Regions from separate parts of the Lactococcus kimchii genome, predicted to be linked through region 1. Evidence: predicted binding sites of a transcription regulator. Region 1 holds the regulator's gene; the other holds the start of a gene.
The links. The regulator HrcA, encoded in region 1, represses chaperone genes, less so after heat shock. The targets are predictions, from matches to a motif close to TTAGCACTCNNNNNNNNNGAGTGCTAA.

Region 1 (16,483 bases):
TCTATCAGTTGGTCGAGCTGATAAAATGATTAATACTACTGACAAGATAAAAGGAAAGTGACGATTTTAGCTCTTTTTTTGAGTAAAAATCGTTGATTTGAGAATGGAAAAAATGAAAATTAAAGAACTTATCTTGGATTATTTGGCACAAACTGCCAAAAAAGCCTTGTCAGCAGAGGAACTTGCTTTGGCTTTAGGCTTTAATAAGGCAAGAGATTACAAGCTTTTTGTGAAAACTTTGGCAGAATTGGAAGCTGAACATCTGGTGAATTTCACTGCCAAAGGAAAAGTTGAATTAGCTAAAAAAGAGTTGCCAAAAGTACTCGTTAATGGGATTTTTCGGGCCAATGCCGCTGGTTTTGGTTTTGTGAATATCGATGCGGAGGAGCCAGATGTTTTTATCGCAAGAGGAAAGACAGCTTTTGCTTTAGATGGCGATGAGGTTGCTTTGGAGCTGGACAAAAACGCCAATGCGCTCAAGGGAACAGCAGCAGAAGGGCACGTGGTCGAAATTATTCGTCATGAGCTGCATCAAGTGGTGGGTACTTTTGTAAGTTTGTCTGAGGAAGAACGTCAAGCAACGGGATTGATTGGTTTTGTCAAATCACGGAACAAAAAAATTCCTTATGCGGTTTATCTGAGTGATGAAGGGTTGATTCCGGAAAATAAAGCGATTGTTCGCGCTGAAATTACTCATTATCCTGATGCGGAATTTCCGCAGACCATGCAAGGTTTGGCGACGGAGATAGTCGGACAGGCAGATGATCAAGGGATTGATGTCTTAGAGGTTCTTGCTTCCATGGATATTGTGTCGGAATTTCCAGCAGAAGTAATCGCTCAGGCTGAGAGTGTTCCTGAGGAAGTGCCAGAGAGCGAAATTGCTGGTCGGGTGGATTATCGTAATGAAATCACTTTTACGATCGATGGCGCTGATGCTAAAGACCTCGATGATGCGGTTCATGCCAAGCGTTTGGGCAATGGTAATTTCGAATTGGGCGTTCATATCGCTGATGTATCTCATTATGTGACAGAAAATTCTCCTTTGGATAAGGAAGCATATGAGCGTGGAACTTCTGTTTATGTGACGGATCGTGTGGTGCCAATGCTACCTGAGCGCTTGTCTAACGGCATTTGTTCGCTCAACCCTCGGGTTAACCGTTTGACGCAATCTTGTGTGATGGAAATCACGCCTGATGGCCGGGTGGTTAATTATCAAATTTCACAATCTATCATCAAAACAACGGAGCGGATGACTTACGATGAGGTTAATTTGATGATTGCTGGCGATAGCGAAACACTTGAAAAATATGGAAAAATCGCTGATTCTGTCAAAATTATGGTCGAATTGCATCATATTTTGGAGGGGATGCGCAAACGCCGTGGTGCAATTGATTTTGAAACAACGGAAGCAAAAATTATTGTCAATGAAAAAGGACTGCCAGTCGAAATCAGAAAGCGCAGTCGAGGCATTGCTGAGCGCATGATTGAATCTTTCATGTTGGAAGCTAATGAAACGGTAGCGACGCATTTTGAAAGTCATAATTTGCCGTTCATTTATCGGATTCACGAGCAGCCAAAAGCGGATCGTTTGCAACGTTTTATTGATTTTGCGGCAACTTTCGGGATGCAAATCGAGGGAACATCAAACGGTATTGACCAAAAAGTGTTGCAAGCGTTCATGAAAAAAATCAAGGGTGAGCCGGGTGAGCTGGTACTGTCAACGATGCTTCTGCGTTCGATGCAACAAGCGCGCTATTCTGAAAACAATGAAGGACACTTTGGCTTAGCGGCTGAAAATTACACGCACTTTACCTCGCCCATTCGCCGTTATCCGGACTTGCTGGTGCATCGTTTGATTCGTGAAATTGGCTCAGGAAAAATTCCTGCATCAATTTTACAGAAATGGGAAGCGAAAATTCCTGAAATTGCTGAGCATTCTAGCCATCGTGAGCGTCGTGCGGTTGATGCTGAACGTGAAGTTGAAAAAATGAAAAAAGCGGAGTTCATGGAAGAGCACGTGGGCGAAGAGTTTACGGGTATTATCGCTTCTGTGACGCGTTTTGGAATGTTTGTGGAATTGGAAAATACCATTGAAGGTTTGATTCATATTTCGACTTTGAAGGGGGAATATTTTGCTTATCATGAACGGATGTTGGCTTTGGTTGGCGAGCGGACGGGCTTGATTTTCAAAATTGGACAAGCTATCACGATCAAAGTGGTTAAGGCAGATAAAATGACTGGCGAAATTGATTTTGCTTACTTGCCGTCAGAGTTTGATGTTGTCGAAAAAACGCTCAAAGCCAAGAAGAAGCCAGAGCATAAGTCGGCTAAAAAAGGGCATCAAGCGCTCAAAGTGAAATCCGTCAGCAAAAAGGACGCCAAAAAACCAAGTCACAAGGGCAAACGCGCCCAAAATGCTGACGGAAATAGAGAATTTACTGACGGAATTTCTGGACGTCAAAAAAATGCTGACCAAAAGAAAAAATCAGCCAAAAAACCTTTTTACACGAAGGCGGCCAAAGGAAAATTTGCTGACGGACGTAAAAAAGCACATAAAAAATTCTAATTTTCTTGATAAAAACGAGGGGAAAGAACAAAAATGACAGCTTTAAATTTAGAAAAAACGGCGCTGGTCGTCATTGATTTACAAAAAGGAATTGTTGGACGTGGGGGCTTTGCGCCTTATTCGGCAGAGCAAGTACTTGAGCATAATGAGCAGTTGGTGGCTGCCCTTAAAAATACAGCAGCACTCATTGTGTTTGTTCATGTTAAAAATTATGGCCCAGAAGCGCTGCGAGCAGTGACAGATGCCCCTGTGGCTGCTGCGGGAAATCTTCCAGCGGATTATTCAGAGTTCGTTTTAGAAGCAGCTTATGACAAAAAAATGGACAACGTGATTCATGTCGCCAAGCACAATTGGGGGCATTTTACGGGACGGATCTGGAGGTGCAGTTGCGCAGACGGGGAATTGACACCATCATTTTGAGCGGAATTGCGACGACAATTGGCTGTGATACGACGGCGCGCGAGGCTTTCCAGCACGGTTATCAAGTGCTGAGTGTTGAGGATGCCATGACGGATTTCAATGGCGACTTGCATCAAGGCATTGTCTCAGGAATTTTCACCAGATTAGGACGTGTTCGCTCCACAGCACAAATCCTGACCATGATTGACCAAGCAAAATAAAGCTAACAGCATTTTCGTCAGTATTTTTTCTCTGACCAAAAAATCCGTCAGCAAAAAAGTCAGCGTTTGACGAGGAAAAAATTTACGTCAGCAAAAAAGTCACTTTCATCAGTAAATTTTAAGAATAAAAATTGGGAATAAAATGAAAAAAACATTAAAAACGATTGTGAAAATCTTGTCAGCCCTTGTTGCGCTGCTGGTCATCGGAGTTGGTGGTTACCTGATTTACGCTTACGCGCAATATCATCGTCTGCCAGATGCGCTCACGCAAACCGTGAAAAATCCGCAAACGCAGCAAGTTGAATTGGGCAAAAATTATAAAATGATGACCTTTAACATTGGCTATGGCTCTTATCCTCCATCATTTAATTTTTTCATGGATGGTGGAAAAGATGTCCGAGCTTACAGCAAAAAAGCGGTACAATCAGCAATTAACGAAGACATTCGCCTGATTAAAGCGGAAAATCCTGATTTTGGTAATATTCAAGAAATTGACTGGCAGGGCGATCGCAGCCGTCAGGTCAACGAACCTCAAATGGTTCGCAAAGCTTTAAGCAATTATTCGACTGTTTTGACCCAAAATTACGACTCAGCTTATCTTTTTTATCCGGTCACAAAACCGATTGGGAAAGCGAAATCTGGTATTATGACTTACTCCAAATATCAAATCACTGATTCTACACGTTACCAATTGCCGATTGAAACGAATTTTAACAAGTTTTTTGATTTAGATCGTGCTTTTAATGTCACTATTTTGCCAATCAAAAATTCGGACAAAAAGTTTGTCATCTTTAACACCCATATGTCAGCCTTCATCAAAGACCAAAAAATTCAAAGAGAGCAGCTCTTGACCCTTTTTGATAAAATGAAAAAATACGTCAAAGCAGGAGATTACATCATTTGCGGGGCCGATTATAATCACGTTTTGGCTGGCAAAGCCCACCCCGAATTGACTTGGATGAAGCCGTTTCCGACTGCTCATCTTCCAAAAGGAATGCGGGTTGTAGCCCCTACAAACGCCCCAACCGTGCGCTCGCTTGACTATGCCTATGAAGCAAAAAATCCCAAAAACACCTTTGGAATCATTGACGGCTTTTTGGTCTCAAGCAACATCCAAAGCCTCTCCGTCAAAACCATTGACAATCAATTCAAATCTTCTGATCATCAGCCAGTGCTGATCAATTTCACATTAAAAAAATAAAAAAAGCGCCTCAGCGCTTTTTCTTTATTTAAAAATGCAAACCAAAATTGATAAAATGCACCAGCAGATAAACCAAGGCACAAAACGTAGCCGGTCGATTTTTCAACCAAAGCCCGAGGCAAAAATAGTACAGTGGAGGCGTCGCAATCAAGAAAAAAAGATAAATCAAAAGATTTTGATAACCTAGACAATAAACGCCCCAGCCCACATAATAAATACTGAGTGGCACCACAGCGGCGCGCAAAAACAAATGGCGTGGTTGCAAATCATCCCGCACAATAAATAAAAAAGTTAATAATGTCAGAAGTCCCAGAATTTTTTCCAAACCATCAAACCACGAAAGATGTTCAGGCAGCTTAATCAAAGGAGCAATCGAAACGCCCAAGGGCGGCAAAAGAAGGTAAGGGATTTTTTGCAGGAACAAAAAAAGGAGACCGATTGGGAAAAAACCAAAACTGTAAGTCGGCGTCAACTTAAACCATGTAATCATAAGAATATTTTAACATGAAATCACCTTTGAGGGAAGTGTTTATTGCCCCTTCACAAAACTTTTAAGCAAAAAATCATCCTTTCAAGCAGATGATTTTTTTAAAAGCAGACCAAGACTTATTTTCTAAACAAAATTCCCAACAAGAGGGTCAGCGCCAGAGCGCCATTGAACAACATCAGATTGTCAATTTGCAGATGGAAGGTTTCAGATTTGACCTGTTTGGCCCGAAATTTTTTGATATTAGGAACGACTTTAAGAGCAATCAGCAGCATTAACAAAGACCAAATAGGTAAAATCCCAAAGCCGATAGCTAATAAAATACACAAAGCCGCAAAGCCATACAACCAAGCAAACAAAGTCAAACTCAACGGAGTTTTCAAATAAAAAGGCAATGTAAAACGCTGATTTCTCACGTCCTGCTCCAAATCGCAAAGATTATCACTCAACATAATATTGAAATTTTGCACAAAACACATCAATCCGACTAAAACAATCGGAATCAGCACTGCAAAATCCCAAGTCCACTCCATTTTCCAGCCATCAAAACGGATGAAAAAGTACGCTTTATCGTAAGAATTGATATAGACCGCAAGGAAAAAGCCGATGAAGCCCTCACAAAGTCCTGCCAGAAGCTCACCCAGTGGAAAACGAGAAAAAGCAAAAGGCCCATAAGTATAGAAAACCGCAATCAAAAAACAAAGCGCGCCAATGGGCAAAATCGCCAAATTAGTCAGAAAAAGCACCACCAGACCAACCAGAAGATCGATGAGTAAGAAAATCATACAAATTTTAAAAGCCAACTTCGGATTGATTTTTCGAGCAACAATGATGTTCCATTTTTTGTATTCAGGATCGAGCGCTTTACGGTAATCCATCAGATTGTTCCACGCACTCACAAAAAGATTGATACTGACAAGCCCGATAAAAAAGAAAAGCGTGGGCAACCAGTGAAAACTCCGAAAATACCAAAGTGAAAAAAGCAGTCCAGCAATTGGCGACAGCAAAGCCGCAGGCAAAGTTTGAATCCGCGTAAAATTAAGAAAAGTTTTAAAAGTCATAATAAGCAGATTATATCAAAAAAGCCAAGAGAAAGCACGGGACGTCAGGATTTTATTTTTTTTACCTCTTTTTATGAAACAGAAAAATGAATTTCCGAACAAAAATAAATTACGTCAGTAAAATCTCTCCAACAGCAGCAGAAAAAATACTGACAAAATGGTATAATTAAGATAAAAAATTTGAATGGAGTAACAAAATGCACGCACTTGTAACCGTAGTTGGAACAGATAAAATAGGGATTGTCGCTGGAGTAACAGAAACCTTGGCACAACTTGAAGCTAACATCCTCGAAATTTCCCAAACCTTGATGAGCGGAGCTTTCACGATGATGATGGTCGTTGAAACCAAAAGTGAAGATTTCTCAGCATTTCAAGCGGAATTGATCAAAAAAGGCGAACAACTTGGTGTTAACATTCACGTTCAAAATGAAGCAATTTTTAACGCTATGCACAAATTATAAGCCAAAAAATCAGCGGATTTACTGACGAAAATTATTTTATCAGAGAATTTACTGACGGATTTCTCGTCAGAGAGAAAATGCTGACGAAAATCACTCCCCCACGAAATCATCACGAAAAAAGGAACTTGCACAAAAAATGGATATTCAAAACATCAAAGAAACCATTGCCATGATTGAAGAGCAAAATTTTGACATTCGCACAATCACAATGGGCATCAGCTTACTGGACTGTATTGACGCAGACATTGACAAAGCTGCCGAAAAAATTTATCAAAAAATCACCACTAAAGCTGGCAAACTTGTTGAAGTTGGAAACGACATTGGTCGTGAACTCGGCATCAAAATTGTCAATAAGCGCGTGTCAGTGACCCCTATTGCCATCATTGGTGCAGCAACAGACGCTGACGATTACACTCCACTTGCACTCGCTATGGATCGCGCGGCAAAAGCAATCGGCATCGACTTCATTGGAGGCTATTCAGCCTTGGTTCAAAAAGGCTACCAAAAAGGCGACGAAATCCTCATCAAATCAATGCCTAAAGCCCTTGCGGCCACTGAACGCGTCTGTGCTTCAGTCAACGTCGGCTCAACCAAAACAGGCATTAACATGACCGCTGTGCGCGACATGGGTGAAACCATCAAAATCATGTCCAAGGGCGACAAATGGTTGAACGCCAAGCTGGTTGTTTTTGCCAATGCGGTCGAAGACAACCCCTTCATGGCGGGTGCCTTCCACGGCGTAGGTGAGGCTGATACGATTATCAACGTTGGCGTGTCAGGTCCCGGCGTGGTCAAACGTGCTTTGGAAAAAGTTCGTGGCGAATCTTTTGACATTTTAGCCGAGACCATCAAGAAAACAGCCTTCAAAATCACTCGTATCGGTCAATTGGTCGGTCAAATGGCCTCAGAGCGCTTGGGCGTTGAGTTTGGAATCGTTGACTTGTCACTCGCTCCAACGCCAGCTATTGGCGACTCCGTAGCGCGTGTTCTTGAAGAAATGGGCTTAGAAACCGTTGGAACACATGGAACCACGGCAGCCCTTGCCATGCTCAATGATGCCGTTAAAAAAGGTGGCGTCATGGCAGCCGAGCGCGTTGGTGGACTTTCTGGTGCCTTCATTCCCGTTTCCGAAGACGAAGGCATGATTGCCGCGGTCAATTCGGGTGCGCTCAACATCGAAAAATTAGAAGCTATGACCTGCGTCTGCTCTGTTGGACTTGACATGATTGCCATTCCAGCAGAAACTCCAGCGACGACCATTGCCGCAATGATTGCCGACGAAGCAGCTATTGGGGTTATCAACCAAAAAACAACTGCTGTCCGCATTATTCCAATGGGTAAAGAAGGCGAACAAATCGAATTTGGCGGACTTTTCGGAGTTGCCCCTGTCATGCGTGTCAATAAAGCCTCATCAGCTGATTTCATCGCGCGCGGAGGACAAATTCCTGCACCAATTCATTCCTTTAAAAACTAAAAAACGAGAGCGTGTAAAAAATGCAAGTAAAAATGGGTGAACAAATTGTTGAAGCCTGGCAAGTAGTTCATGACGAAAATGAAATTGTAGAAGATTGGGTACAACATCTATTTGACAAACAAATCTGTTTCTGGAATCCCAAAATTCCCGACCAGCTTCGCTTTAGTTTAATGTTTGGTGGAGCAGCTCGAGTAGGAGATTACTTGATTTATCTAGGAAAAAGCGACATTAAAGTGGTCTCTGAAAAACGTTTTAAGAAAGAATTTACAAAACTTGAAGCGAAAAAATGAATTTTGATATAATTAAAATACAGCATTAAGAGGGAGAAAACATGGTAAATATTTATTTGGTAAGACACGGTAAGACAATGTTTAATACCATTGGACGCGCACAAGGTTGGTCAGACACTCCGCTGACCGCTGCAGGAGAACTGGGTATTATTGAATTAGGACTCGGCTTTAAAGAAAAAGGAATCAAATTTGACCGTGCCTATTCCTCAGACTCAGGTCGCACAATCCAGACAATGGGTTTCATTTTGAGCAATTCGGACAACGAAGGCATTCCTTACAAATTTGACAAACGAATTCGCGAATGGTGCTTTGGCTCTTTTGACGGCGGCTACGATGGCGAATTATTTGATGGCGTCCTCCCAAGAATTTTTGCTGAAAATGGCATGATAAACGGAAGTTTTCCCGAAGACGAACAAATTGCTAACGCCATTTATGCCGTAGATACAGCAGGTTGGGCTGAAACATGGGAACAACTCTCAGGCCGTATCTTAGAAGGCTTTTCGGACATTGCCGAAGAATCCGTTGCTGCAGGCGCTAAAAATATTGTCATTGTCAGCCACGGTATGACTATTGGTAGCTTTGTCAAGCTCGTTCGACCAGAATTACCACGCCCCCACGGCCTTGATAATGGTTCGGTTACTCATCTCACCTACGAAAATGGTCAGTTTACCGTTGGAGAAATTGGCGATATGAGCTACCGCGCATTAGGAAGTGAAAAATTAAAGGAAAAATGAAAAAGCGCGCAATCATCAGCCTAATTGCCTTAGTCACTCTCCTTGTAGCATTGCTTGCCTTTATCTTTCTCAATGATCAAACAAGCATTCAAAAATTTACCTCACACCCATCGCTTACCCCAACAAACCAAGCCACCTCAGAGAAAATAAGCGAGACCCAGAGCACAAGCCAATCTCAAATTTCACCCCAAGATTTGCCGAGTGCTAGACCTTCCGATTGGGAACTCGTCTTGGTCAATCGCACTTCGACCAAACCCGAGCTGAATCCCTCTCTTGCGAGTGTTGGTTCCATCCAAGTTGATCAGCGAATTGCTAATCAGGTTACAGAATTTTTAGCAGCAGCACAGAAAATATCACCAGCCGAGCATCTCATCTCCGGCTATCGATCAGTTGCTTATCAGTCAGAGCTTTACGAAGGCTACATCCAAGACGAAATGGCAGGACATGGCACAGTTAATGTTGATGGAAAACCTATTTCTCGTCAAGAAGCAATCAAAAATGTTCAAACCTACTCGCAACCACCAGGAAGCTCAGAGCACCAAACAGGCTTGGCTATTGATATGAGTGATATCGACAGCTTAAATGCGAGCCAAGTTGCTCCACAAATTGCCGCTATCGCTCCAAATTACGGTTTTATTCTGCGTTTTCCTGCAGGAAAACAAGCTGAAACAGGCGTAGACTATGAAGATTGGCATTTTCGTTATGTAGGTATCGAAAATGCCAAATATATGACCGAGCACAAACTAACACTCGAAGAATACCTAAAATTACTGCCTAACAAGTAATAAGGGACGAAAGGAAAAGGAAATGCTAAATAGAAAACAAATTCTCCTTCTTTTCAATGTGGGTCTCTTTGTTTATAGTACTGTTGTATTGATGAAAAGTCTGGTGAGTCATAACAATGTTTTTGGTCACTTTTTCACTCAAATTACTTCCATCTTCCAACCATTTACTCAGAAAATTTGGGCGAATGTGATGATTTGGCAGAATCTAGTTTATTTCCTTATCTTTTGTTTACTTTTATATCTTCTCTGGAGATTCTGGCGCGCTACGTTTGTTTTCTTCGAAATTGTGGCTACCCTGTTGATTTTGGACTATATCATCCTTTATATCCAACATGCAATAGGGCTAGAAAAAATCTTTGAAATAGCTGTAATGCTCGTTTGCCTCTTTAATATTTGGCAAAACTCTAGTGATTTGAAGAAGTTATAAAATGAAATTAGCACTCTATCAAAAAGAGTGCTAATTTTTGTGCCTTTTTTCTTGACAAGGCACACGCAAAGGGTTATAATAAATTTGTTAGCACTTGAGGTACAAGAGTGCTAAGGAAAGGAGCAGCTAATGATTACAGAACGTCAAAGACAAATCTTAAATCTGATTGTTTCACTTTATGCCAAGGAACATACACCAATTGGTTCAAAGTCGCTCCTTGACAGCATTCAAGCCTCTAGCGCCACCATTAGAAATGATATGAAAGTCTTAGAGAACCTAGGCTTGATTCAAAAAGAACATACCTCGAGTGGTCGGATTCCTAGCGTTTCGGGTTATAAATATTTCGTAGAAAATGTCATTCAACTCGAAGAGTTTAGTCAAAATGATCTATTTAAGGTCATGAAAGACTTTGACGGTGAATATTATCGCCTATCCGATCTTTTTGAGAGAGGAGCAAAAAGCCTGTCCGAGTTAACCGGGTTAACAAGCTTTGTACTCAATGTCCCACAGCGTGACCAAGTTCTCGTTTCTTTTGAATTAGTCATGCTTGACAGCCATTCTATCCTTGCCGTGATTACGCTCAATACTGGGGAAGTAAGAACGAACCAATTCATGCTTCCAAAATCAATGACTGAAGCGGATTTAGCTGTTTTTAGTAACTTGGTTAAAGAACGTATGGTTGGCAAGAAAATGATCGATATTCATTACACTTTGCGTACAGAAATTCCGCAGATTGTCCAGCGCTATTTCAAAGTAGTAAGTGAAGTTTTAGGACTATTTGAATCAATTTTCAATGATTTATTCACCGAACATCTGACTGTTTCTGGTCGCAAAAATATTTTTGACTATGCCACAGGAAATTTAGCAGAAGTTTATAAACTTTTCAGTGATGACGAACGAATGCTCCATGAGATTCGCGAAATCACAAGTAACGACGAAATGCGAGCTGTTAAGTTTGATAATGATGAAAAATACATGAAAAATTTAACCCTGCTTTCCCAAAAGTTCGTTATTCCTTATCGGGGGCTTGGAACTTTAACCGTCGTTGGTCCTGTAGAAATGGATTATCAAAGAACCCTATCTATATTAGATTTAGTTGCAAAAGTACTAACGATGAAGCTAAGTGATTACTATCGTTATCTTGATGGCAACCACTACGAAATAAGTAAATGATTAAAAAGCTATTTAAAAAAGGAGGATTTATGTCCGAAGAAATCAAAGAAGAAATCAAAAACGAACAAGTTGATGAGCAAGTCACAGAAGAAATAACTGAGGAAGCACTCGAGGACATCGTTGAAGAAGAAATCAATGAAGTTGAAGAAGCGCAAAAATTAGCAAGTGAGTGGGAAAATAAATTTCTACGTGTTTCTGCAGAAATGCAAAATGTTCAACGTCGAGGAAATGAAGAACGTTTGCAACTTATCAAATATCGTTCACAAGATTTAGCAAAGAAAATCTTAGCATCATTAGATAACTTAGAACGTGCCCTTGCTGTTGAAGGTTTGACAGATGACGTCAAAAAAGGCTTGGAAATGGTGCAAGAAAGCCTAGTTTCAGCCCTCAAAGAAGAAGGCGTCGAAGAAGTTTCTTACGATAAATTCGACCATAACCTTCACATGGCGGTACAAACTGTCCCAGCTGATGACGAACATCCTGCTGACAGTATCGTGCAAGTCTTCCAAAAAGGTTACCAACTTCACGAACGTTTACTTCGCCCAGCAATGGTCGTTGTTGCTCAATAAAATATAAAATAAAAAATCGACCGAAAAGTCGGTAAACTACTCATAAGTAAATGAAATTAAGGAGATTATAACTATGTCTAAAATCATCGGTATTGACCTTGGTACAACAAACTCAGCAGTCGCAGTTCTTGAAGGAACTGAATCAAAAATTATTCCAAATCCAGAAGGAAATCGTACAACACCTTCAGTCGTAGCCTTCAAAAATGGTGAAATCATCGTTGGTGATGCTGCAAAACGTCAAGCAGTGACTAACCCAGAAACAATCATTTCTATCAAATCAAAAATGGGTACTTCTGAAAAAGTTTCTGCTAACGGCAAAGAATACACTCCACAAGAAATCTCAGCTATGATTTTGCAAAACTTGAAAGCTACAGCCGAAAGCTATCTTGGAGAAAAAGTAGAAAAAGCAGTTATTACTGTTCCTGCCTACTTCAATGACGCTCAACGTCAAGCCACTAAAGATGCTGGTAAAATTGCTGGTCTTGAAGTAGAACGTATCGTTAACGAACCAACAGCAGCAGCTCTTGCTTATGGTCTTGATAAAACAGATAAAGATGAAAAGATTCTTGTATTTGACCTTGGTGGTGGTACATTCGACGTTTCAATTCTTGAACTTGGCGACGGTGTCTTTGATGTCCTTGCAACTGCTGGTAACAACAAACTTGGTGGTGACGACTTTGACCAAAAAATCATTGACTGGATGGTTGCCGAATTCAAGAAAGAAAACGGAATTGACCTTGCCCAAGATAAAATGGCTTTGCAACGCTTGAAAGATGCAGCTGAAAAAGCGAAAAAAGACCTTTCAGGTGTAACAACTACTCAAATCAGCTTGCCGTTCATCACAGCCGGTGCTGCTGGACCTCTTCACTTGGAAATGGCTTTGACTCGTGCTAAATTTGATGAATTGACACATGACCTTGTTGAAGCTACACGTCAACCAGTTCGCCAAGCCCTTTCTGATGCTGGCTTGTCAACTTCTGATATTGACGAAGTTCTCTTGGTTGGTGGTTCAACTCGTATCCCTGCTGTTGTTGAACTTGTTCGTCACGAAACAAACAAAGAACCAAATAAATCAGTAAACCCTGATGAAGTTGTTGCTATGGGTGCAGCAATTCAAGGTGGTGTGATTACTGGTGACGTTAAAGATGTTGTTCTTCTTGACGTTACTCCACTTTCACTTGGTATTGAAACAATGGGTGGTGTCTTCACTAAATTGATTGACCGTAACACAACTATCCCAACTTCTAAATCACAAGTCTTCTCAACTGCTGCTGACAATCAACCTGCTGTAGATATTCATGTACTTCAAGGTGAACGTCCAATGGCTGCTGATAACAAAACTTTGGGACGTTTCCAATTGACAGATATCCCTGCAGCACCACGTGGTATCCCACAAATTGAAGTAACATTTGATATTGATAAAAATGGTATTGTTTCTGTTAAAGCTAAAGACCTTGGCACACAAAAAGAACAAACAATCGTTATCAAATCAAACTCAGGTCTTTCTGATGAAGAAATTGATAAGATGATGAAAGACGCTGAAGCAAATGCTGACGCTGATGCAAAACGTAAAGAAGAAGTAGATACACGTAACGAAGCTGACGCTTTAGTTTTCCAAACTGAAAAAACGTTGAAAGACCTTGAAGGAAAAGTTGACGAAGCTGAAGTTAAAAAAGCCGAAGACGCTAAAGAAGAACTCAAAAAAGCGCTTGAAGGTGATAACATCGACGACATCAAAGCTAAATCAGAGGCCCTTTCTGAAATCGCTCAAAACCTTGCGGTGAAACTATATGAACAAGCCAATGCTGCACAAGGCGCTGCCGGTGAAGCTGGCGCAGGTGCTGAAAGTGCTCCAAAAGATGACAATACTTTTGACGGCGACTTCGAAGAAAGCAAATAATAAATCATTTGGATGAGTGGTTCAATAGAAGTGTAAAAAAGTATTGGCAGATTGCTGGTACTTTTTTTATTCTAAACCTCCCAGAATGTATGTTATAATAATCATTGAGTTAATATTTATTGAAAGAGAAGTATTTAATAATGGACATTATAACTACTAAAAATGAAATATCTGATTTTTGGAAGAATAATCTATTTTTTTATTTTATTATATTTTTGCTTGCTGCTGGGGTTACTTTCCCATTCTATAGTGGAAATTTTCATGTGGGGAATGATTTTGCTTTTAACTATGCTAGAGTTATGTCAACTCTTAGCTCGTTAAAAGATGGCCAGATTATTGCTCAGTTTGATCCGCATGCACTGAATGGTTTTGGTTATGCTTGGAACGAATTTTACGGGCCCTTACCCACTTACTTGATTTCTTTTTTGAAATTTTTAGTTCGAGGCTGGCCCCTCGCTTTTGCCTTATTTACAAGTTCAGTTGTTTTTTTATCAGGGATTTTGATTTATCATTTCACAAATTTCATATTACGAGACTTTGAGTATCCAAAAGTTTATGGTCTTTTAGCTGCTCTTATTTTTATTTTTTCAAACTCCACTTATATTAACTTGTATTATTATTATGCGAATCCGAGCCAACCACTGGTAATTTTGTTTGCCTTATTGCTCTTATTTGGAATTACTAAACTATTTGAAAAAAGAGATTTCACTGCCTTTGCGATGATTAGTTTTGGTGTAGCGGGATTACCTCTCTCGCATACGGTGACAACAATTTGCTTAATTCCATTTGTGTTTTTATATAGCATACTTTTGTTAATAAGAAAACATCAGCTTCGAGAAAATTTAAAAATCACTTTAATTGGTTTTGGAGCTGTTATAGCTGCAATAGGTCTTTCAGCTTTCTTCCTCTTCCCTATGTTGGAGAATCTAACTTCTGGAATTTATAATGTATCTAATCGGGATTTTTCTCATGCTTTCGGCTGGAATAATATTGGTTATTTTGTTGGTGATTGGAATAGTTTGTTTAAAAAGGAATTTCTTTACTATAATTTTCCTTCTTTAGTTTCTGTAAGTTTGGTTTTGATTACTTTTATCACTTCTCTAATCAATTTTAAGAAAAAGCAAGCTCAGTATAGTTTGATATTCTCATTTTTTGCTTTGACTATCGTTGCTATGCAGGTTCCCATCTTCCCTTGGAGACTGTTTTCGTTTTTTGCACTTATTCAAGGTCCATCCCGATTTTCAACATTGTTTGGGATTTTTAGCGCACTTGCATTGAGCACCATCCTACCGGTAGTATTAAAAGTAGTACCTAAGAAAACAGTACTAATTTTATCAGTGATTCTGTTAAGTGTGAGCTCTCTTTTTCTTTTCAATGAATTCAGCGAACGTGTAAAAAAAGGCTCTGGTTTACTCTTCTCTGGTGCTCAGACAGCATTGAATAATTCTGGATTCAGATACGAAGATAATCCAGACTCTATTGCAATTGGGGAGTATTTACCTCAGAGTATCGGAACTCATTATCAGTCCTACGATAAAACAATTCAGCAATTTTATAAGGATCAGAATGCTTATGGAATGCGCAATCAAGCAGTAAATTATCTCAACCAACGAGGAGGGGAACCAAAGGCTCTTTCTCCGAAAATAACGCTATCCGAGTTTCATAAAAAGGGGTCACATATAACGCTTAAGGTTAGCACAGAGTCGAAAGCAAAGGTCGAGCTACCAGAAATTTACTATAAAGGGTTTAAAGCATATATAAAAACCTCTAACAAAAAAGTACAACTTAATACAGAGCTGTCACCAAATGGTCTTCTCGCGGTAGAGGTACCAGGTAAATTTTCAGGAAAAATTTATTCTTACTTCGGAATGAGTCCTGCAACAATCTGGGGAAGTGTGGTTTCTTTATTAACTTTTGTGATAATAGCTGTTGCTCTAATAGTAAGGATCTACAAAAAATTCTTTTCTGATTTAAAAATTAAATGAAGTAAAGAGAAATAGCGAAGTCTAAAACTTCGCTATTTTTGATACAATTGTTTCTATGATTGAAGAAAATTTTTATAAAGAACTTGTTGAAATTCGGCATTATCTCCATGCCCATCCAGAAATATCAGAACAAGAGGTAGAAACGACAAATTTTATCCGTCAAAAATTATCCGACTGGCAAATTGAAATAATGGAGAGCCAATTAAAAACGGGGCTTATTGCTAAGATTGGTTCAGGAGAACCGGTCATTGCTCTAAGAGCTGACATTGATGCTCTGCCTATTTTAGAAGAGACGGGTCTAGAATTTTCATCTGAAAATAAAGGAGCCATGCACGCTTGTGGTCACGATTTACATATGACTAGCCTCTTAGGGGCAGCTAAAATCTTAAAAGAAGGAGAGAGTAGACTCAAGGGAACAGTAAAACTCATATTTCAACCTGCCGAAGAAATTGGTGAAGGTGCTAAACAAATCCTAGGATCAGGCTTAGTTTCAGATGTCCAAGCCTTTGTTGGCTATCATAATATGCCCACTCTACCCGCAGGAGTAATCGGTTTACGAGAAGGAGGGGTCATGGCAGCAGTTGAACGTTTTAAAGTTTTAATAAAAGGTCAAGGGAGTCATGCCGCTTACCCTCAAGAAGGGCGGGACCCTATTTTAGCTAGTGCCGCGATTATCCAAAATCTTCAACAAATTGTTTCCAGAAATATTTCACCTCTAAAATCTGCTGTCGTATCAATCACCCATATTGA
Region 2 (16,483 bases), 1.6 Mb from region 1:
TTGAACCAATTTTGCTGGCCAATCTCCAAAGCTTCGTCTGGCGAATGGCAAATTTGTGCCAATAATTCGGCTTGTGTTTTTAATAAACCTTTCTGCTCTAGAAACCCTTGCAAATAAGACACATTTTTTGCAAAATGAATGACTTGCGTCCGTGATTTAATCGTTTCTAAAATCATATTTTCATTATTGGTTAGCAGAAAAACGACGATTTGCGTTTCTGGTTCTTCAATTGATTTAAGGAGCGCATTGGCTGCGTTGGGATGCATTTTTTCTGCATCTCGAATCAGCACAACTTGCTGTTTTCCTTCATAGCCAGATTCGCTAAAAACTTGTGTCAATTCACGAATCTGAGCTGTTTTAATCATCTGACCTTCTGGTTCAACAAGATGCAAATCGGTAAATTCTTGCTGAGCGACCAAACGACAAGGGCGGCAATGCCCGCATGGCAAATGATTCTGCGGACTTTGACAAAAAAGTGCCTGACTCAGCCAGATTGCCAATTCAAACGAGCCAAAACCACCTGAAAACAAGTAGGCATGGCTTAATTTTTCCCCTTGCAAAATTTTGGAAAATTGCTTAAAAAGTTGGGGCTGAATCTCTGCTAATTCCACAAAAGAACCTCTCTTTTAAACCTAAAATACAAAAGCTGTTAATTTATTCATTCTTTGACCTTTAGTTTACAAATAATGTTCTAAATTTTTCACGGCTTGTTTTACTTATTTTACTTTTTTCACAAATTGTTCTTTTTCATTTAAAATTCGTTAGAAAAACGATTTTTAAGGACAGAAAGTGTATCAGAGATGACTTGATTTAAGGGTTGACTCGCATCAATTTTCACAAAACGTTCTGGTGATTTGGCTACAATTTCCAAATAACCTTGACGTACTTTGCGGTGCATTTCTGCGCGTTCCAAATCTAATCTATTGATTTCATCTGCTCGATTATTCATGATTCGTTCAAGAGCCACATCTGTGTCAACATCAAAATACAAGGTCAAATCTGGTTTTAAGCCATCTGTAGCAAAATTGTTGAGCCAATCCACGACTTCAACACCAAGCTCACGCCCATAACCTTGATAGGCCACCGATGAATCAATAAATCGATCAACAATAACAACTTTCCCCGCAGCTAAAGCTGGCAGAATTTTTTCTTGCATATGTAAACGGCGAGCTGCCGCAAAAAGCATCAATTCTGTCTTAGAATCAATCTCTGTATTTTTTGGATTAAGGATAACTTGGCGAATTTCTTCAGCCACTCGAACACCGCCAGGTTCGCGTGTCGCGACAATTTCGCGTTTCATGTTTTGGATTTCGGGCAAAATCGCTTGTAAAACTGATGTTTTACCGGCGCCGTCAGGCCCTTCAAGAGAAATAAATATTCCGTTCATAGGCTCTATTATACCAAAAAACAAACTTTTTCGCTTTTTTCCTAAAATAATAACGCCAGTTTTTGCGTAATTTTACTAAAAATTGTATAATATAACTGAAACAGCTTACTATTATTTGGCAAAAACAAATAATGGCAAGAAATCTTCACTAAATAAAACTCACCTGAAAGGACAACTATGAAAAAAATTCTTGTTGTTGATGATGAAAAACCAATCTCAGACATTGTAAAATTCAATCTTACCAAAGAAGGTTTTGAGGTCTTTACCGCTTTTGATGGCGAAGAAGCACTTGAAGCTTTCAAAGAAGTGCAACCTGACCTTATCTTGCTTGACTTGATGTTACCTAAAATTGACGGTCTTGATGTTGCCCGCGAAATCCGTAAAACATCAGAAACACCAATCATCATGGTTTCAGCAAAGGACAGCGAATTTGACAAAGTAATCGGTCTTGAACTTGGTGCAGATGACTATGTCACTAAACCTTTCTCAAATCGTGAACTTTTGGCACGGATTAAAGCAAACTTGCGTCGTGTCAATGCCGCACCTGTCGAAACAAATGATAATGTGAAAAAAGAATTGACTATCGGAAACCTCCGTATCAATCCAACACATTACGCTGCTTACAAAAATGATAAACAGCTTGATCTCACACACCGTGAATTCGAACTGCTCTATTATCTTGCTCAACATCTTGGCGAAGTAATTACTCGTGAAGCGCTCTTGGAAACTGTTTGGGGCTACGACTACTTCGGTGACGTTCGTACTGTTGACGTTACTGTCCGCCGTTTGCGCGAAAAAGTCGAAGACACACCAAGTCGTCCACAATATGTCTCTACACGCCGAGGGGTTGGCTACTACATGAGCAACCCACATGATTAAGTTTTTCCAGTCGTTAATCTTTAGAGGAGTAGTTGCCCATCTACTTCTTTTTGTCATTCTCTTCATGAGTGCTTTTGATTACAATCTGGTTCACTTTGGTTCGGTTTTAGCGAATTATTTTTTCTCTTTAATTTTCGTGGTGGTTTTCTTGGCGCAACAGCAGCATATGCTTCTTGCTATTTCTAAACAGATAACGAATATTAAAAATGGCTATTTACCTAGAGACAAACATCTTAAAGGAACCCGTGAAATCACGGATCTTTACAATAATATTTTAACACTTGGCGAGGATATCATCCGTACCCAGAATAATCTGGAAAATCAGCGGAATCAACTGGATAGTATCTTGGCCTACATGGTTGATGGAGTTGTTGCGACCGACCGTCGGGGCAATATTATCATGACCAACAAATCTGCACTAAGTTATCTAAATGCTACACAAGACGAGTTGATGCAAAAAAGTCTTGTCGAAGTCCTTCAAATCTCTGATCAGTACAATTTTTATGATTTGCTGGAAAAAGAACCTGAGGTTGTTATCGAAACGACTGACGGAAATAATGGTGCGATTTCTCTGCACGTCAAATTTGCCCTATTTCGGAGGGAATCTGGTTTTATTTCGGGAATTATTGCCGTTTTACATGACATGACTGAGCAAGACAAAGCTGAGCGTGAGCGTCGTCTCTTTGTTTCCAATGTTTCACACGAATTGCGAACGCCACTCACTTCCGTCAAAGCCTATCTTGAAGCGTTGGAAGATGGTGCCATTGATGACAAAGAAACGGCTTCTTCATTTATCAATGTTTCACTGACGGAAACCGATCGGATGATTCGAATGATTTCTGATTTACTGACGCTTTCGCGAATGGATCAAGATCGCATTGTTTTAGAAAAAGAAATGATCAATCTGACCGCATTTTTGAACTATCAAATCGATCGTTTGGTACAGATTATCGAAACTGGAGCGAACAGTTCCATCAGTTCTGATTTTACTTTCGTCAGAAATTTCCCTGAAGAGCCTATCTGGGTAGAAATTGACCCTGACAAAATGGCTCAAGTTGTCGATAATATCATCGGCAATGCCCTCAAATATTCACCAAAAGGTGGAACAGTCACCATTAGTCTGGAAACGCGTGAAAATGACGTCCTGATTTCAATTAGTGACGAAGGAATGGGAATTCCGAAGGCTGATTTGCTCAAGATTTTCGATCGCTTTTACCGCGTGGACAATGCTTCACGAAACTCCAAAGTTGGTGGGACGGGTCTCGGCTTGTCCATTGTCCATGACATTGTCAAAATGCATGGAGGTTCGATTTTTGCCACTTCTGATGGTGAAGGCAAAGGAACAACGTTTAGTTTTACTCTCCCTTATTCCTCTGAAGGCGCTGAGGATTGGGACGATTTTACTGACGAATTTGAATAAAACGCTAAAAACTACTGGATGCTCGCTTTTTTCGGGCTGGTCAGTAGCTTTTTTATTTTAGACAATTTACGTCAGCATTTTCTCTGACTTTTTTGATTTACGTCAGTAAATTTTTTTGCTGAATGCTTTTCGTCAGCAATTTCTCTGATTACAGTATTGCTTTTATTCAATTTTAAAAATATCTCATGGAAATCCCAGCCGTTTTCTGCTACAATGAATGTTATGACTGAACAAAATGGCTTTAAATATTCCATTCTGGCATCTGGTTCCACAGGAAATTCTTTTTATTTGGAAACTCCTCAAAAGAAAATTCTCGTCGATGCTGGACTCTCCGGAAAAAAAATAGAAAGTTTACTTAGTGAAATTGACCGCGACATTCATGACATTGATGCCCTTTTGATTACGCATGAACATAGCGATCATATCAAAGGAATTGGTGTACTCGCCCGAAAATACGGTATTGATTTGTATGCAAACGAAGACACCTGGACTGAACTTGACAGTAAAAATGCCCTCGGAAAAATTCCAACTGAGCAAAAACATCTCTTTGAAATGGGTAAAACAATGACGTTTGGCGACATTGATATCGAATCCTTCGGGGTGAGCCACGATGCAATTGCGCCCCAGTTTTACCGCTTCATGAAAGATAATAAAAGTTTTGTAATGCTGACCGATACTGGCTACGTTTCTGACCGAATGCGTGGAATTATCGAAAATGCTGACGGCTACCTCATGGAATCAAATCATGACATTGAAATTCTACGCATGGGTGCTTATCCGTGGCGCACAAAACAGCGTATCTTAGGCGATCAAGGCCATTTATCCAATGAAGACGGTGCCGAAGCAGCCTTCAACGTCTTAGGCAACAAAACAAAACGCATTTTTCTTGGCCACCTGAGTTTGAACAATAATATTAAAGAGCTTGCCCATTTGACCATGGACGGTTATTTACAACAACACGACGTCGATACTAAAAATGACCTCAAGATTCTTGATACAAGCCATGAACACGCAAGTAAACTCTACGACATCTAATTTATCAATAAAAAAGAACCCTTGATAGGGTTCTTTTTTATTCTTACATCATACCGCCCATTCCCATGCTAGGATCCATCGGTGGCATTGCTGGTGCTGGTTCTGGCTTATTCGCCACAACTGCTTCCGTAGTCAAAATCAATCCTGCAACAGATGCCGCATTTTGTAAAGCAGAGCGGGTTACTTTAGCAGGGTCAACAATTCCTGTTTCAATCATATTTACCCATTGACCAGTTGCTGCATTGAAGCCTGTGCCAACTTCTGCTGAACGAAGTTTGTCAATGATAACTGAGCCTTCATAACCTGCGTTAGCTGCAATTTGGCGAACAGGTTCTTCAAGTGCGCGACGAACAATATTGATTCCGGTTTGAACATCCCCTTCTTCTGAAAGTTTATCAAGGGCAGCAATTGCATTAATCAACGCTGTTCCACCACCAGAAACAATTCCTTCTTCTACTGCTGCACGTGTTGCATTTAAGGCATCTTCGATCAACAATTTCATCGCTTTAAGTTCTGTCTCGGTTGCAGCACCAACTTTAATCACCGCAACACCGCCAGCCAATTTAGCGAGACGTTCTTGTAATTTTTCACGGTCAAAATCAGAAGTTGTCTTTTCAATTTGAGCTTTAATAATTGCTACACGATCAGAAATAGCATCAACTGAACCAGCCCCCTCAACAATTGTTGTATGGTCTTTATCAATTGTTGCTTTAGCTGCTTGACCAAGTGCTTCAAGCGTTGCATCTTTCAAATCAAGCCCAAGTTCTTCAGTAATTACTGTCCCACCAGTCAAGATGGCCAAATCTTCGAGTTGCGCTTTGCGGCGATCGCCAAATCCAGGAGCTTTCACTGCAACAACATTGAAGACCCCTTTGATTTTGTTCAACACAAGTGTTGGCAAAGCTTCCCCGTCAACATCATCAGCCACAATAAGCAAAGGACGACTTGTTTTCAAAACTTGTTCAAGAAGTGGCAAGATTTCTTGAATATTTGAGATTTTTTTATCGGTGATGAGAATGTAAGGATTATCCAGTTCAGCTACCATTTTTTCAGTATTTGAAACCATATATTGGCTGAGATAACCACGGTCAAACTGCATTCCTTCAACCACGTCAAGCTCAGTTTGCATTCCTTTTGATTCTTCAATTGTAATCACACCATCAGCACCAACACGTTCCATCGCATCAGAAATGTATTCACCGACTTTTTCACTTCGTGATGAGACAGTTGCTACTTGAGCAATCGCTGATTTATCGTGAACAGGAATTGCCATTTCTTTAATTGCACTAACTGCTGCTTCAGCTGCCAGTTCAATACCACGGCGGATTCCAACTGGATTTGCACCAGCAGTTACGTTTTTCAAACCTTCACGTACAATAGCTTGCGTCAAAACAGTTGCAGTCGTAGTTCCATCTCCTGCGATATCATTTGTTTTTGAAGCGACTTCTGATACCAGTTTTGCACCCATGTTTTCAAAATGATCTTCGAGTTCAATTTCTTTAGCAATTGTAACCCCATCATTGGTGATCAATGGCGAACCATATGATTTTTCCAAAACAACATTGCGTCCTTTTGGCCCAAGCGTTGTTTTTACTGTATCTGCAAGGATATCAATTCCGCGCATCATCGCTGTTCTAGCATCACTTGAAAATTTGATTTCTTTTGACATTTTTGCTCCTTTATAAGAATAACTAAGAATTTTTTAATTGATTATTTAGACAATTGTAAAAGGCAATCAGTAGATTGCGCTTTAAGTGATTACTCAACAATCGCCAGAAGGTCTGAATCTTTGAGAATCAAGAACTCTTCACCGTCCATTTTTACTGTCGTTCCAGCAAATTTTTCAAAGATTACTGTATCCCCAACTTTTACTACTGGAGAAATCAGTGTCCCATGATTCGTTGTTTTTCCTGCACCGACAGCAACCACTTCAGCTGTTTGAGGTTTTTCTTGTGAGGCGCTTGTTAAGACAATCCCACCAATTGATTTTTCCTCTTCTTGTTTTACACGTAAAACCACGCGATTCTCTAAAGGTTTCAACATTTTAATTTCCTCCATTTTTTATTTTTTAGCACTCTATATCATTGAGTGCTAACCCAATTCTTATTTTATCTCAATGGTCAAATTTAGTCAAGAAAAAACCTCTAAAATTTCTATTTTTTATCAATAAAAAGAAATCGCTATCATTCCTCACGATTTAAAAGGGCAATTCTTCCGCTTCAAGCACAGTTTCCTCCAGTCTTGCTGTATTTTCTCGGTGAGCAATTGTCGCTCGACTTTCCAACACATCATAAGTTAAAATCAAAATTTCAGTGACATAATGTTTTTGATTTTGTTTGTCCAAATAATTGCGTGTCCGAATCTCGCCTTCTACGGAAATCAAAGTCCCTTTTTTAGCATAAGAAACCAGACTTTCTGCTTGTTTTCCCCACAAAACAATTGAAATAAAATCTGTTTCTCGTTCCCCATTTTCATTTTTATAGCGTCGATTAACGGCCAAAGTCGTTCGGACATAGGATTTTTCATTGGTCGTTTTCGAAATTTCTGGTGTGCTGGTCAAACGACCAATAAGCATTGTTTTGTTCATTATACTTTCCTCCTAATCTTCTATACGAAAATTAAAGGAAAATGTCACCATTTTTAAATAAAAAAACCTGCCCAATTTATGAGCAAGTTTAAAAGACTTTATTTAGCATTTAAAGCGGCAACAGTCATATAGTTATAAGGACTGTTGAAGTGAGGCAAGAAGAACAAATCAAGTAAAGCAATATCATCCACTGTTTTTTGATCTTGAATAGCCAAGCTAAACATATTGATATTTCCGCCAATGATTTCACTGTAACTTGCCAGCTGAGCACCTACAATACGGCGACTCTCTTTTTCATAAACAATCCGAATTTTAACGCTGTCATTATCCTCGTGAAAGAACCAAGCTTTTTGCTTATCTTCAAAGTCAGTATAAGCCACATCAAATCCCGCCTTTTTAGCTGCTTTAAGCGAAAAACCAGTTGAGGTCATGTGGTAGCCAAAGATAGAAATCCCATTTGATCCTTGCACACCCGCTGACTCGAGCGGTGTTCCTCCAATATTATGTCCCGCAACAATCCCTGAGCGAACTGCATTAGAGGCGAGGGCAATGTAGGTAAAATCTTGCAAAGCATTCGAATAAATCGTTGCCACGTCACCAACAGCATACACATCAGGATCACTGGATTGTTGATGTTTATCGACTTTGATTGCACCATTATTGAGAGTGTCCAAATGATCTGCAGCCAAGGCGCTATTAGCCGTAAAACCGATACAGTTAATAACAAGATCTACATCATAAGAAGCTTTGTCCGTCACGATTTGTGATACACGGCCATTGTTTCCTTTAAATTCTTTAGCAAATTCACCAAAATGAAGCTCAATGCCATGCTCTTGCAAATTTTTATCCATAGTTTGGGCAAACTCGGGATCATAATAAGAGGCAAGAGATGTTGATTCTGCGTCAAAAAGTAAAACTTCTTTACCCCGACGACTTGCCGCTTCGGCAATTTCAGTCCCGATATAGCCTGCTCCAATAACAGCGACACGTTTGACTTCTGTTTTGGCAAATTCTTCATCAACGGCTTGGCCTTCTTGGAAAAGCTTCAGAAAATGAATTCCTTCTAAATCTTTCCCAGGTAAATTAGGGATAATTGGTCGTGAACCTGTTGCTAAAACAAGTTTGTCATAAGTTTCGATGATTTCTTCACCTGATTTTGTTCTTGCGTGAACTTCTTTTTTAGCAAAATCAATCTCTGAAACTTCTGTTTCAGTCAAAATTTTAGCTCCTTTTGCCTCAAAATCAGCTGGTTTTGCATAAAATAATTCGTCAGGTTTTTCAATCTGGCGACCAACCCAAATCGCCGTTCCACAGCCCAAATAGCTCATGTTGTTATTGCGGTCAATCATCACGATTTCATGACCTGGATAATTGTCTAGTAAAGTATTTGCTGCGGCAATACCCGCATGGTTTGTTCCGAGAACCACGATTTTCATGTTGGAAAATCTCCTTTTTGTAAAATTTGTTTTACTTATTATAGTTTAACATAAGCTAGAACTTCCTCCTATGAAAGCGCTTGTGAACTTTGTGAAATGTCAAACTGACCTTTTTGACAAAGAAAAAATCCACCAGAATGGACTGATGAATTTTATTTTTTTAAGTTTAAGCTTGCCACATCGTTGCTGCATCAAACGCTGTACCAGCAACCAGATTATCAGGTAGTTCAATGATGCCACGAACTTCTGGTGCATTTGGCAATGCTAACTCACGAGCTGAGCAAAGCATTCCATAAGAAGCAATACCACGCAAAGCACCTGAAAAAATCAAAGCGCCATTTGGCATCATCGCTTCTGGAAGGGCAGCAACTGTTTTTAAACCTACCGCTGCATTTGGCGCACCACAAACAATTTGAACCGGATCAGCAAAACCAGCATTAACTTTACAGATGTGAAGGTGATCAGAATCTGGGTGATCTTCCATTTCAACGATTTCAGCAACAACGAATTTAGCTTGGATGTCATGAACAAGAAGTTCAGTAAAACCTGATTTCCCAAGTTCTTTATTCAATACTTCAATGTCATCTGCTGATAATTCAACTTGTCCATTAACGGATAGGTTGGGGATTAAGCTCTTAGCTTCAAAGATATTCCAAGCCACTGTTTCTTTCGTTTCTTCAACGAACACTCGTGCGACTTTTCCCTTGCGCTCAAAGCTCACCTTTTGCCCTTTGTCATTTGCCACGATAAGCATTAAGACATCGCCAACGTTTGTGTTATATGTTGCAATCATTTTCCTAATTTTCCTTTTAATTTCTTCACATTTTTACTGACGTATTTTTTCGTCAGTAAATTGGGCGCATTTTTACTTAGCGCTTGCTAAAAAGTTATTAACTTCTTCTTTTGTTTTGCGTAATTTATTGACCAAACGCGCAGTTTCTTTGCCATCTTCAAGAACAACAAAACTTGGAATGCCCATGATGCCCCATTCTACTGCGACATCCATGTATTCGTCACGATCAACTTGCACAAATTCAAACTCTGGGTTTTCAGCTTCTATTTCAGGCATTTTGGGTTTGATAAAGTTACAGTCACCACACCAGTCAGCTGTGAAAAAGAAGACACGTTTTCCTGATGCTTTAACTAATTCTGCTAAGCTTTCAATATTTTCTGGGATAATCATAATTATTTTCCTTTCTTGTGAAAATTCCTAGATAACAGTTAAACGATTAACTGTTCCTCATTTTTTTCAAAAATTTCTAAAGTTTTGGCATCAATATCAAAAGAAATAGCGAGATTTTCACTTACAATTCCTCCTTCAAACAGCGCGCCATCTTTGGGATCTTCAAAAATCCAGACCGCATCAATTTGCCGTCCAGAAAAATGCTTACGGATAGTGTCCGTCAGCTCACGCAAGAGATTCTCTTCCATGTTTTTGTAGGTATGATAAGCCACGTGAGCAACCGTCGCACTTGCGATGAGTCCCAAACCAAACTTCAGTATTTTTTTCATATGGAAATTTTAACATATTTCCTGCTATAATTATAGTGTAAATCATTAAAAAAATTGCTGACGGCTTTCATCAGTAAAATTTCTTAACTTTTGGAGGAAAAAATGGAACTTTTTGACAAAATTAAAGCACTGACTGAAATTCAGGCTACATCTGGCTTTGAAGGCCCTGTTCGTGAATATCTCAAAAAACGTATGATTGAACTTGGCTATCAACCTGAATTCGATGGACTTGGTGGTATCTTTGTTACTAAAACATCAAAAGTCGCAGATGCACCTCGGATTATGGTTGCTGCTCACATGGATGAAGTTGGTTTTATGGTCAGCAGTATCAAAGCTGACGGAACTTTCCGTGTTGTTCCACTTGGTGGTTGGAATCCACTTGTTATTTCTGGTCAACGCTTTAGCTTGTTTACGCGCGATGGGAAAAAAATTCCAGTTGTCACAGGTGGTCTGCCTCCGCATCTCTTACGTGGCACGGGTGCTACCCCACAAATGCCTGCTGTTTCTGATATTGTATTCGATGGCGCTTTCGAAGATGCTGCTCAAGCTCGTGAATATGGTGTAGAACAAGGGGATGTTATCATTCCTGAAACAGAAACAATTCTTGCTGCTAATGGTAAAAATGTCATTTCTAAAGCTTGGGATAATCGCTATGGATGTCTTATGGTTCTTGAACTCCTTGAATTCTTGGCAGACAAAGAATTGCCAGTAACTCTAATTATTGGTGCCAATGTCCAAGAAGAAGTTGGACTTCGTGGAGCAAAAGTATCTACTACAAAATTCAACCCTGATCTTTTCTTTGCCGTTGACTGTTCACCAGCCAGTGATACCTTTGGCGATGATAACGGCCGCCTTGGTCAAGGTACAATCTTGCGCCTTTTCGATCCTGGTCACATCATGCTGCCAGGAATGAAAAACTTCCTGATTGACACTGCTCAACAAGCTCAAATCAAAACACAAGTTTATATGGCAAAAGGTGGCACAGATGCTGGCGCTGCACACTTGGCAAATGAAGGTGTTCCGTCAACAACCATCGGTGTAGTTGCACGTTACATCCACAGCCATCAAACTATTTTTAATCTTGATGATTTTAACCACGCACAAAACTTCTTGCGTGCAATCGTTAGCTCATTAGACGCTGAAAAAGTTAGTCAAGTTAAAAATTACTAATTTTTAGCTCTACATCAAACAAAAAGACACTAGGCAAATCAAATTCCTAGTGTCTTTTTTGTTTTTAATTACTTTTAGCAGCTGCTCCAAAGTCAACACTTGGTAAAATCTTTTTCCAAGCATCTGCTAAGTCACTAGCTGATCCCCCGATTGAGAAATTGTAGCTCGTCGCAGGCGCTCCCGCTTTTGTAGCCCAAAAACTCGTTGTCGTGTCTCCCTCAAGATTGACCTCTTGAGTTTTTCCATTAGCTAGTTTAACTGAGACTTTTCCAGCTTTCTCACCTGTACTCACTAAGACTTTACTCTTAGTGACATTAGCATCCTGATTAGGGTCTGGGAATGATTTTCCGGCTCCCAAAATAGCTGGGTCTGCCGCATTGATTGCATTCACGAGCTGTGCCATGTAAGCTGCATTATTGATATAACCTGAGTTGCTTGACATCGGAGAATTATCATCGTGACCAGCCCAACCACCAAGGGTTACGGTAGGTGTTGACAGCATCATCCAAACGTCTGTATAGTTATCTGTTGTCCCTGTTTTTCCGGCCCATTGTACCCCAGAAGCCAGAGCAGGGTTAATTGCTTGTAGATTGCTATAGAACTTACTCGTTTTTTGAGCTTTAATCGCATCTTGGAGCATATATTCCATAATCGTTGAGGTCGCTTCGGAATATACCTGTGTGCCTCCCGTGTCCTTGTGTTGATAAATTACTTTCCCAGTATCATCTTTGATACTATCAACGATATACCAAGGTTCGTACTTCCCACCATTGGCCAAAGTTTGGTAACCATTAGTATGCTGAACAACAGTTGGATCTACCCCACCGCCAAGTGGCAGTGATTCAACTGAATAATCGGAAATCTCATATCCCATTTTGGTCATATAAGGTTCAACAGATTTTCCTGTTTTTAAAATGGTTTGATAAGTCCAATAGGCTGGAATGTTATAGGACACATTGAGCGCTTCTGAAAAAGGCATCATGGCTGTTCCAGTTGAGCCAACGTGTTCAATGTCTTGACCACTGCTATATTTGGCTGGATAATTAGACAGTACGCTAGCAGAACCCATCAACCCCATGTCAATGGCTGGACCATAGGCGAGAATTGGCTTGATTGAAGAACCAGGAGAACGTTCGGTATCAAAAGCATGGTTGACTTGATTGCTTGAATAGTCTAAACCGCCAATGAAACCATATACAGCACCAGTTTTATTATCCATCAAAACATTACCGGTCTGGATTATCCCTGTGCCGTCTTGCATCAAACTTCCGTAGTTAGCAACGGCGTTTTGCATTCCTGTATAAACCGCTTGATTGATTGTCGTTGTGACTGTGTAGCCACCGTTTTGCAGGGCTTGCTCAGCCAGATTTTGATAGTGTTCCTTAGTTGTGTCATTACCAAGAGCAGTCGCCGAGACTTTATCTCGCTGGATTAAATAATTATAAACTTTTGTGACCGCTTCAGTGTAGGCCACATTGTAGAGATAGCCGTGTTCTTGAGATTCTGCTGGAGCTGTTGGTAAAAATTCTTGAGAAATATCGTAAGCTTTGTATTTTTCATAGTCCGCTTTTGAAAGGTAGCCCCCACGATAAAGATTAAAGAGGACATCTTTTTGTCGGGCGAGTCCATAGCTCATGTTTTCTTTTGATTTCAAAGAACCATCAGCCGCGTAAGGAGAATAAACAATTGGACTTTGTGGTAAACCTGCAATGAATGCTGCTTCTGGGACTGTTAAATCTTTTGCCGACTTGCCGAAAATCCCTCGAGCTGCTTCTTCTACCCCCGCAATATTTTGTCCTTTATTGTTCCGACCAAAAGGAGAAACATTGAGGTAGTCCGTCAAAATCTGATCTTTGCTGAGGTAGTTATTGAGCGCTAGAGCATACACAATCTCACTGGCTTTTCGTTGGAAAGTAACACTATCTCCCAAGACCTGTTGCTTTATCAGCTGTTGAGTCAAAGTTGACCCACCTGATGTCAGACCGCCACCAACTGAGCCAATGATTCCCCGAATGATTGCTTTAGGAACGACACCTTTATTGGTTAAAAAGCTGTTGTCTTCGGTTGCAATCAGTGCATTTTTCACATTTTGCGAAATTGCGTCGCTTTTTACAGTAACTCGAACCAAGTCGCTTGAGATGTCCGAAATAGATTGACCATTACTGTAGTTGATGACCGATACACCGTGAATGTCATTGATTTTGGATATGATTTCTGCTTTGTCTGGTGTCTTGGTCACTTCGATAAGACGCGCAAAATAGCCTACACCTGCTGCTGCCCCAAAAACCCCCGCTAAAGCAAATAACGTCCCAAATACAATGATGACTCCACGGATAACGTGAAAGGTCAGTGACCATACGGAATGTTCTTCTTCATTATTTTTGTCTTTTGGGGTTTTTGGTGCGTTTCTTCTATTCTTTTTTTCTTGACGCTGGCTGAGTTTTTCTTCCAAGCGCGCTTTTATTTTTTCTTGTGATTCCTTTGGGTCTTTTTCCATGCCCTTATTATATCAAATTTAATTTCATTTTTCGCTATTTTCGGAAAATTTTTTAGCTTTTTGGTATAATATGAACTAGTGCTGTTGTTTTCGCTTTTTGCATTAAAGATTGGGCAGCCAAAATCATTATAGAAAGGATTTTTTTATGAACATTTTTGACGAACTTAAAGCACGTGGTTTGATTTTCCAAACGACTGATGAAGATGCGCTCCGCAAGGCGCTCACGGAGGGAATGGTTTCCTATTATGTTGGTTATGATCCTACTGCTGATTCTCTCCATCTGGGAAATTTGGTGCAAATTTTGACGATGCGTCGTTTGCAACTGGCTGGCCACAAACCTTATGCGCTGGTTGGTGGTGCGACTGGGTTGATTGGTGATCCTTCGTTTAAAGATTCTGAACGTGCCCTTCAAACCAAAGATACGGTTACACAATGGTCTGGAAAAATCCGCGCCCAACTTGAACGTTTTCTTGATTTTGAAAATGGCGAAAACAAAGCAGAGATGACGAATAACTACAATTGGTTTGAAAAACTGACTTTCATTGATTTCTTGCGAGATGTGGGTAAACATTTCACTGTTAATTACATGATTTCTAAGGATTCTGTGAAATCTCGTATGGAAACAGGGATTTCTTATACGGAGTTTGCTTACCAAATTATGCAAGGTTATGATTTTTACGAGCTTAATCAATTACACAATGTGACTTTACAGCTGGGTGGTTCTGACCAATGGGGTAACATGACTGCTGGTACTGAACTTTTACGTCGTAAAGCTGATAAACAAGGACATGTTATCACTATTCCTTTGATTACAGACTCAACGGGTAAGAAATTTGGGAAATCTGAAGGGAATGCGGTTTGGCTTGATGCAGCGAAGACTTCTCCTTATGAAATGTACCAATTTTGGCTCAATGTTGATGACGCCGATGCTGTAAAAATGCTTAAGATTTTCACTTTCCTTTCATTAGAAGAGATTGCTGAAATCGAAAAAGAATTTGATGCAGCTCGCCATGAACGCTTAGCGCAAAAAGTCCTAGCGCGTGAAGTAGTCACTTTAGTGCATGGTAAAGACGCTTATGAGCAAGCTGTGAAAACTTCTGAAATTTTATTTGGTGGTGGTGATTTACGTCAATTAGATGCGAAGTCAATTTTGACTGGGCTGAAGGCTGCGCCACAATACCAAGTTAGTGCTGATGAAAATCTGGCTTTGGTTGAGTTGCTGATTTCTTCTGGTATTGTTAATTCTAAGCGCCAAGCGCGTGAAGATATTACAAATGGTGCGATTTATATCAATGGCGAACGGGTGCAGGATTTGGAATATGCGCTTTCTGACACAGATAAGATTGAGGGACAATTGACCGTTATCCGCCGTGGTAAAAAGAAGAACTTTATTTTAACATACTAAATCGCTTACTTTTGATTAGTGGACTCCTTGCACTTTGGCAGGGAGTTTTTGTTATAAAAATTTTATTCAATTTAGTTTCATTTTTAGGGCTTTGTGTTATAATGTGGGTAGTGAATATATTTTAGGTGATTGATATGATAGATAAAAAGTTTGAAGATAAATTAAAAAATCTTCGGGAATTATACCTTGACAAACGCTCTAGCGTCGCTAACGATGAAAAATCCAAAGAAATGGATGCTTTTATGGCGCTCACGGATGAGGAAAAAGTCAAAAAAATCCGTCTTCACTTGAAACAAATTGTTGAAAAACTTACGTTATTAGATAATAAATTGACGCAAGCGCGTGCAGCAAAAGCTGATAAAACTGAGCTTGCGGAGATTAAAGCTTATATTGATGCGGTCAAAACTAAAAAATTAATTCTGGAGCAAAAGCTGAAATACATCGAAACAGGTGAATTTGATGCGACGCGTAAGGAAAAAATCAAACGTCAATTGGCAGACTTGGAGCTTAAGCGTTGTAAGGCGCTTTTAGGTAAAAAAGACTGCTCGAAAATTGAGGAAAAGATTGCGCTCAAAAAAGATTCGATTAAACGCTTGAAATAGCTATTGGGCTTGATTTTTTGATTTTTGATTGCTGTTTTTACTGAAAGGACTTTATGCTTCATACCATTCTTTATGTCATTGTGTTTCTTTTGACATTGGTTTTCTCAAACGTCCTCAACAAAGTATTCCCAAAACTTGCTCTACCCCTTATTCAAGTGGTTTTTGGGCTTATTTTGGGTTTTTTTGGTGCTGATGACATTTTACACGTTGCTCCTGAATTTTTTCTTGGTTTTATTATTGCTCCTCTGCTTTTTCGTGAGAGTGAGGAGGCTGATGTTAAGCATATTTTAAAGCATAGCAAGTTGATTTTGGTACTCATTTTTCCCTTGGTATTTATTACAACCTTGGGCTTGGGCTTGATTTCCAATTGGATTTACGCTGGTCTGCCACTTGCGGCTTGTTTTGCTTTGGGGGCAAGTTTGGCGCCCACAGATGCTGTGGCGGTGGGGGCTTTATCCAAAAATTTTAGTTTTCCCAAGCGAGTGATGAGCGTTTTACAAGGCGAAGGCCTACTTAACGATGCTTCGGGAATTATTGCTTTCCAAATTGCGCT

Region 2: a site for HrcA is predicted at 6,790-6,816, ahead of groES (co-chaperone GroES). Genes of this name have one in related genera too.

Annotation. Positions count from the first base shown of each region.
Region 1 is NZ_SDAK01000001.1:478,192-494,674, reverse strand. It holds gene rnr (ribonuclease R) at 113-2,566, shown strand; partial or broken gene EQJ87_RS02415 (isochorismatase family protein) at 2,600-3,186, shown strand; gene EQJ87_RS02410 (exonuclease/endonuclease/phosphatase family protein) at 3,329-4,387, shown strand; gene EQJ87_RS02405 (hypothetical protein) at 4,416-4,877, opposite strand; gene EQJ87_RS02400 (UbiA family prenyltransferase) at 4,994-5,935, opposite strand; gene EQJ87_RS02395 (ACT domain-containing protein) at 6,133-6,396, shown strand; gene EQJ87_RS02390 (PFL family protein) at 6,533-7,870, shown strand; gene EQJ87_RS02385 (hypothetical protein) at 7,891-8,160, shown strand; gene EQJ87_RS02380 (histidine phosphatase family protein) at 8,202-8,894, shown strand; gene EQJ87_RS02375 (M15 family metallopeptidase) at 8,891-9,679, shown strand; gene EQJ87_RS02370 (hypothetical protein) at 9,702-10,106, shown strand; gene hrcA (heat-inducible transcriptional repressor HrcA) at 10,236-11,279, shown strand; gene grpE (nucleotide exchange factor GrpE) at 11,309-11,848, shown strand; gene dnaK (molecular chaperone DnaK) at 11,922-13,748, shown strand; gene EQJ87_RS02350 (glycosyltransferase family protein) at 13,889-15,733, shown strand; gene EQJ87_RS02345 (amidohydrolase) at 15,789-16,483, shown strand, end outside.
Region 2 is NZ_SDAK01000001.1:2,042,888-2,059,370, reverse strand. It holds gene EQJ87_RS10295 (DNA polymerase III subunit delta') at 1-611, opposite strand, end outside; gene tmk (dTMP kinase) at 752-1,387, opposite strand; gene yycF (response regulator YycF) at 1,565-2,266, shown strand; gene EQJ87_RS10280 (ATP-binding protein) at 2,259-3,686, shown strand; gene EQJ87_RS10275 (MBL fold metallo-hydrolase) at 3,909-4,721, shown strand; gene groL (chaperonin GroEL) at 4,765-6,390, opposite strand; gene groES (co-chaperone GroES) at 6,480-6,764, opposite strand; gene EQJ87_RS10260 (single-stranded DNA-binding protein) at 6,919-7,308, opposite strand; gene nox (H2O-forming NADH oxidase) at 7,407-8,744, opposite strand; gene ytpR (YtpR family tRNA-binding protein) at 8,911-9,537, opposite strand; gene EQJ87_RS10245 (thioredoxin family protein) at 9,610-9,927, opposite strand; gene EQJ87_RS10240 (hypothetical protein) at 9,966-10,256, opposite strand; gene pepA (glutamyl aminopeptidase) at 10,359-11,426, shown strand; gene EQJ87_RS10230 (transglycosylase domain-containing protein) at 11,491-13,923, opposite strand; gene tyrS (tyrosine--tRNA ligase) at 14,069-15,328, shown strand; gene EQJ87_RS10220 (hypothetical protein) at 15,463-15,930, shown strand; gene EQJ87_RS10215 (cation:proton antiporter) at 15,984-16,483, shown strand, end outside.